DNA from 2 places in the Paenibacillus hubeiensis genome. Region 2 is predicted to be linked to the other one. Evidence: riboswitches for the same ligand, from Rfam matches in the RefSeq annotation. Region 2 holds a riboswitch; the other holds the start of a gene.
The links. A riboswitch is a leader RNA that binds a small molecule or an ion and turns the genes downstream of it on or off. The one in region 2 is predicted to bind ZMP and ZTP.
Positions count from the first base shown of each region.

Region 1: it holds a riboswitch for ZMP and ZTP, as region 2 does, so the genes downstream of both, RSX24_RS23845 (TIGR01440 family protein) here and RSX24_RS08135 (DJ-1/PfpI family protein) in region 2, are expected to answer to the same signal.

Region 1 covers NZ_JAVYAE020000011.1:188,966-192,386, forward strand. The annotation lists gene glyA (serine hydroxymethyltransferase) at 148-1,398, opposite strand; gene RSX24_RS23845 (TIGR01440 family protein) at 1,429-2,022, opposite strand; ZMP/ZTP riboswitch at 2,159-2,241, opposite strand; gene RSX24_RS23850 (low molecular weight protein arginine phosphatase) at 2,361-2,933, opposite strand; gene RSX24_RS23855 (manganese efflux pump MntP) at 3,218-3,421, opposite strand, start outside.
Region 2 covers NZ_JAVYAE020000002.1:322,871-326,291, forward strand. The annotation lists gene RSX24_RS08125 (carbohydrate ABC transporter permease) at 1-261, shown strand, start outside; gene RSX24_RS08130 (ABC transporter substrate-binding protein) at 286-1,599, shown strand; ZMP/ZTP riboswitch at 1,694-1,775, shown strand; gene RSX24_RS08135 (DJ-1/PfpI family protein) at 1,836-2,438, shown strand; gene map (type I methionyl aminopeptidase) at 2,534-3,274, shown strand.

The DNA of each region.
Region 1 (3,421 bases), on a different contig from region 2:
ATCATTCATCCGGCCCGATAAATCCTGTATATTATATCATCACCCACACCGAATTACACCCTCCAAGGACATCGAATCATTACAGAAAAACGAATCCTACAAAAACAGGACCGGAAACATAGTGTCCGGTCCTTGAAGAAGTAAATTCTAGTATTTCAGGTCAGTGTACAGCGGGAATTTGTCGGTCAGCTTCGTTACTTCGCTGCGCGCTTCATCCAGAATCGCTGTATCTTTCGGGTTTTTCAACGTTTTGGCAATGATTTTACCGATCGCAACCATCGCTTCCTCATCCATGCCGCGCGACGTTGCCGCAGGCGTACCGATCCGGATGCCGCTTGTGATGAACGGGCTGGTCGGATCGAAAGGAATGGCGTTTTTGTTGACGGTGATACCAATGGAATCGAGCACATGCTCCGCTTCTTTACCCGTGATGTTCACGCTGCGAGTGTCGATGAGCATCAAGTGGTTGTCCGTACCGCCGGACACGATGTTCAAGCCTTCGCTGATGAGCGTTTCAGCCAGAACTTGCGCATTTTTCACGACGTTTTGAGCATATGTTTTGAAAGAAGGCTGCAATGCTTCGCCAAGGGCTACCGCTTTGGATGCGATGACGTGCATCAGCGGCCCGCCTTGGGAACCAGGGAATACGGCTTTGTCGATCGCCGCAGCCCACGATTTCCGGCACAGAATCATACCGCCGCGAGGTCCGCGCAGCGTTTTGTGCGTCGTTGTCGTTACGAAATGAGCATGCGGAACCGGGCTTGGATGCAATCCGGCAGCCACAAGGCCTGCGATGTGAGCCATGTCGACCATGAACAACGCGCCTACATCATTGGCGATGGCGGCAAGTTTTTCGAAATCGATCGTGCGCGGATATGCACTTGCACCGGCAACGATCAGGCGGGGACGATGTTTGAATGCCGCTTTGCGAACTTCGTCGTAATCAATCATGAACGTGTCTTCCTGTACGCCGTAAGCCACGAAATTGTACAACAAACCGGATGCATTGACCGGGCTGCCGTGCGTCAAGTGTCCGCCATGGGCCAGGTTCATGCCGAGCACGGTGTCGCCTGGTTTCAGCGCTGCCAAATATACCGCCATGTTCGCTTGCGCACCGGAATGGGGCTGTACGTTAACATGCTCCGCACCAAACAGCTCTTTTGCGCGATCGCGCGCGATATCCTCAACGATATCCACGTGTTCGCATCCGCCATAGTAGCGTTTGCCCGGATATCCTTCGGCATATTTGTTCGTAAGTACAGAACCCATCGCTTCAATTACCGCTTCGCTGACGATGTTCTCGGATGCGATCAGCTCGATGTTGTTGCGTTGGCGTTTCAATTCGAGATTCATCGCTTCCAGTACTGCCGGGTCACTCTTGCGCAATTGTTCCATGATTAAATTCCTCCCGTTTATAAATGAAGTTAGTCAGTCACAAAATGTTGAATCAAGCTCTTCGTCCAAACGATACACCGCGCGTTCCCCGCCGATGAGTTTGGGCCGGGTCAACGCGGCCGTTACCCGCGCTTCGCCGATATAGCGAAGAGTCGTGCGAAAAGGTACTGCAACATGGCGCAAATGCATGCCAATCATCGTTTCTCCGATGTCCACCCCCGCATGGGCCTGCACATGTTCAGCCAGACATGGTTTCGCCAGCGAGCGATAGGCCGCGGCTGCCATGGAGCCGCCTGCCTTTGGCACCGGAACGGCTCCCACCTCGGTCAATCCAAGGCGCGTCAACACCGAACGTTCCATGACCAGAGCACGATTCAAATGCTCGCAGCACTGAAACGCCGTGTCGAAACCGAATTCCTGTTGTACCTCGCGAATACCGTCAAGCAGCTGCTGGGCAACTTCAAAGGCACCGCCCGTACCAATCCGTTTGCCTGCAACCTCGCTTGTGCTGGTACCGATCACCACGATCTGCCCAGGCCCAAGCTTGCCCGCAATCGCCAGTTCACGCAACACCGCTGCGGTCTGCTCCTGCAATCCGGGTTGATGCGAATCCAACTCCGTTGTCATCCTATCGCCTCCCGATTAAATCATGCCCTGCTTCCTCTGGATTGTCTCGCATGCATGCGTGGCATTTCAGGTACCATTATAGCGAATAAACGGACGAAATACGAAAAAAGAGCAGTCTGCGGGTATCGCAGAATTGCTCTTTTGCCCAGGCGACCGGCCGTTTGTTCTGGTGCTCCACCGTGGTTAAACCCACTTTTGTCGCCAGTTACACCAGATCCCTGTTTTCCATTTCATCATAAATCAACCCGCGCTTAAAATCAACGGGAAATTTACACTCGATGTCCTGTTTGACAATGTCATCCCATCTTGACGAACAACAGCCTTATGCTCTGCAGACGCTATTCCAGTTTGTCCAGCAATCGGTCCAGCGCGGTGCGAATTTCAGCTGCGGCCACATTGTAATCATCCCGGCTCCCGCCGAACGGGTCGGAGATGTCAAAGCTCGGGATACGTTGACGAATCTCGATGGCACGCTCGCGCTCGTCTGCCGAAATTTCCTGGCCGAGCGCTCGTTTCATCTCCAGCGTGGCGAACAGGCTGTCCAGTTCCTGCAAGTCGTTCATAACCTGTTCATCGTCTTCCACGTACTCTTTCAGCGTATACGTTTTGTGGACCGAGTCTGGAAACACTTGAATAACATGCTGCTTGTGCCCTCTGGTCAGCGTAAGCACAAGATCCGCCCATTCGATCAGATCGGCATTCAGCTGCGTGGAGTGTTCGGGGCCGCGGACGTCATGATCCCGCAAAACCGCTTCCGCATGATGGGAAATCGGCATACCCGTCGTCGCCGCAACCCCGGCGGAACGCACCTCCACCTCGATCCCCCGGTCGGCTGCCAGCTTGCGCATCAGTCCTTCAGCCATGGGGCTGCGGCATGTATTTCCGGTGCATACAAACAAAATATGTTTCATCGTGCAAGCCTCCCCATTCAAAATGATGTCCATATATGAATAACGCCATAAATTCCGTAAAAAACGCTAACGAAGCGTTTTTTTGCACAGGCGAACTACGATTAACCGTTTGTTGCTTGAAATATCGGCTTTCACATGCAGTACTCGGATGCTTTATGAAACTATGGACCAAGCATCCATCGATATATTTTCATATTCGAATAAACCGGACCCATTCTATCGATGCTTTCTTGCTATTATAGGATATGTTAAGCCCTGTTGAAAACATGTACACCGCACAACGTTCAGAAAATAAAAAGCAGCCCGAAAGCTAACAAGATCGCTCCCCCGACAGCCTCGCCGTAATCGCCAAGATTTTGACTGACACGCCGTCCGAGCAAAAGGCCCATGATGGACATCACGCCGCCGCAAATCCCGAATGCCAGCACGGTGAGCAACAAATTGCTGCTAAACATGCCCAGCGATACGCCAACCGAGAACGAGTCTAT
Region 2 (3,421 bases):
GCACGGCCAACCTTGGTGACCTTTGCATTGTTCAGCTTTATTGCACACTGGAATGATTATTTCTGGCCGCTCGTCATGACCACCTCCGATGCTGCAAGAACGCTGCCGATCGGAATCTCCAAGCTGCGCGAGGTCGACGGAGGAGCCGCCTGGCACATTTTGATGGCTGGAAACATGATACTGGTCGTTCCGATCCTTATCGTTTTCTTATTTGGACAACGTCAAATTATTAAAGCATTTGTTTATTCGGGCGTAAAATAATCAGGTTCATAGGAGGACTTATCCATGAAAAAATTTGGTTCTATGATGTTAGCGGCAACGCTTGCGCTTGCTTTGACGGCTTGCGGCGATTCCAACTCCGCTGGTTTAACCGATACGGCTGCTTCAGGTAACAGTTCCAATGGTACGGCCAATAAACCGGTCGAGATTACATATTGGTACTCTTGGGGTGACAAGATCGCCGAGAACAATGAGAACTTGGTGAAAATGTTTAATGAATCCCAGGATGAAGTGATCGTAAAGGCGGAATACCAGGGATCGTATGCGGACCAGCATTCCAAGGCGCAGGCCGCTTTTGCAGCGGGCAATGCCCCCGAAGTTTGGCAAAATGAAATTGCTTCCGTTGGGGTGTTCGCCGAATCCGGCATGACGCAGGAATTGACCTCTTTTGTTGAGAAAGACAAGCTCGATACGGAAGATTTCATTCCAGGACTCATGGGGAATTCCTATGTGAATGGCAAACTGTATGCTCTTCCTTATTTGCGCAGTACGCCGATTCTGTATTTGAACCGGACGATGCTGAAGGAGGCGGGACTTGATCCTGCCGGACCGAAGAATTGGACCGAGTTTGAAGATTATGCACGCAAGCTGACGGTGAAGGATGAGCGTTATGGCATCTCGATGCCTGTCGACATTTGGTTCTACGAAGCTTTTGTAAGGCAGAGTGGAGGAACAATGGTCAGCGAGGATGGAAAAAGTGCGGCATTCAATAATGAAACCGGGATTGCGCCCGTAAAGCTGTGGTTGAAGATGAAGGATGAAGGCATTATGAACATCGCCACAACCGATGATGCGGGTACGCAAGCCAAGACGGATTTCCACAATCAACGTTCTGCGATGCTGTTCTCCTCGACCGCGGACTTGACCAATAATATGAAGGTTGCCGAAGAGCAGGGCTTTGAACTCGGAACGACATTTATGCCTGCTAATGATACGTATGGAGTACCGACAGGTGGTGCCAATCTGGTTATGACATCGGGGCTGTCCCCGGAAAAGCAGGAGGCGGCGTGGAAGTTCATTAAATGGATGACCTCCAAAGAGCAAACGATTTATGCAAGCTCCTTTACGGGATATTTGCCTAGCCGAATCAGTGCTGTGGAAAGCGATGAGATGAAGAAGCTTTATGAGGAAAAGCCGCTGTTCAAGGTGGCGGTAGACCAACTGGAATATGCGGGTCCGCGTCCAATGCAGAAGGTTTATCCGGAAATTGGGGAGATCATCAAGGATGAAATTCTTCGCGCGGTTGTGGATTCGTCCGTTACGCCAGAGGCAGCTATAGCTGAAGCGGCGAAGAAAGCCGATGCCTTGTTAAACAAGTAGCTCGGTATCCTAAACACAAAAGGAAAGGGAAGGACTGCAAACATTTCATTTATTTACAATAGTGAAAGAGGTCATGTATACTTAGAGCTAAATATCCGGTATGTGCGACTGGCGTAAACGTGGAGTGAACCACAAGGAAGCACATATTTTATATGCCGTACGCCTGGGCAAAGTGTTTGATCTTTTTGATCGAACACTTTATTTATTTTCAGGAAATGAAAGGAATGGTGGCGGCGATGAAAATGGCGTTTGTATTATTTAATGGAATGACAAGCATGGATTTGGCTGGATTTTATGAAGCGGTGACTTGGCTGGCGATTCTGAAAGCGAAGGAAAACGTATCTTGGACATTCTGTGCAGACAAGGATGAAATTTCAGATGACCGGGGGCTGAAAATGAAATCCGATGCGGTGTTGCCTGATCTAGGTGATTTTGATCTTGTCTTTTTCCCTGGTGGCCGATCCACGAGAACGCTTCGATTTGATGAGGATTTCATGCGCTGGGTTCGCACGGCAGAGAACGTGCCTTATAAGATTTCGATTTGTACCGGGGCTTTGCTATTGGGAGCAGCCGGTTTCCTGCATGGAAAAAAGGCTACGACCAACTCGTCAGCTTATGATTTACTGGCTCCCTATTGTGCGGAAGTCGTTGCTGCGCGTGTAGTGCGTGACGGTAACACGGTAACCGGTGCGGGAGTTACAGCTTCCATTGACCTTGGGTTATACGTCGTCGAGATGTTGACGTCCACGGAGACCGTTCTTCAAGTCCAGCAAAAGCTGGAGTATCCATTTTACGAACCTGGTAACCTAAGGGATGTCTATAAGCCGAATTTGCGATAGAGGGATCATATACAAATATTTTGCATGTATCGGGTGCATTGAGGAGATAACACTTATATAATGAATTGAAGATAAAAGATTGCGAGGTAGAACAGATGATTGCAAAGACAGAAGAAGACATCAATGGGTTGAAGGAAATTGGAAAAATTGTTGCCTCTATTCGAGATGAATTGGTACAACGAACGATTCCTGGCATAACGACGAAAGAGCTTGATGATATTGCCGGAGAGCTTTTTGCCAGAGAAGGCGCAGTTTCAGCTCCAAAAAGTGAATATGATTTCCCTGGTTATACTTGTATCAGCGTTAATGAAGAAGTGGCACATGGTATTCCGGGAGATCGGGTTATCCAAGAAGGGGATCTGGTAAACATCGATGTTTCCGGCTCAAAAAACAGTTATTTCGCGGATACGGGAATCTCGTTTGTCGTAGGCAAAGGTGAAGAAGTGTTAACGAAATTATGCGAAGCTGCTAAGCAAGCATTTGAAGCAGGACTTAAGAAAGCAAAACCTGGTTCCAAAAAAAGCGGGATCGGAAAAGCGGTATTCCAAACAGCCAAACAGCATGGATTCACGGTGATCAAAAATCTTACAGGGCATGGCATTGGACACACCATCCACGAAGCACCTGACCATATTTATAATTATAATGATCTATCGGATGATGAATTATTAAAGGAAGGCATGGTTATTGCATTCGAACCTTTTATCTCTACCTTGGAAGAGGAAGTATTCCAAAAAGATGATGGCTGGACCTTTGCTACGGCCAAGAGCTCTGTGGCACAATTGGAACATACGATAATCCTTACCAAAAATGGTCCGATGATTATCACGCTTTGAACGATTGGTGAAACCTTTCACGGATAATTGACTTCATTTCAATGGTAATTATCATGAAAAATAGGAATACCCTAATAATGGGTTCAAGTCGCTGTAATAGCGACTTTTTTTATTTTGTGGAACGAAAGGAAGTAAATGCTGCATAAA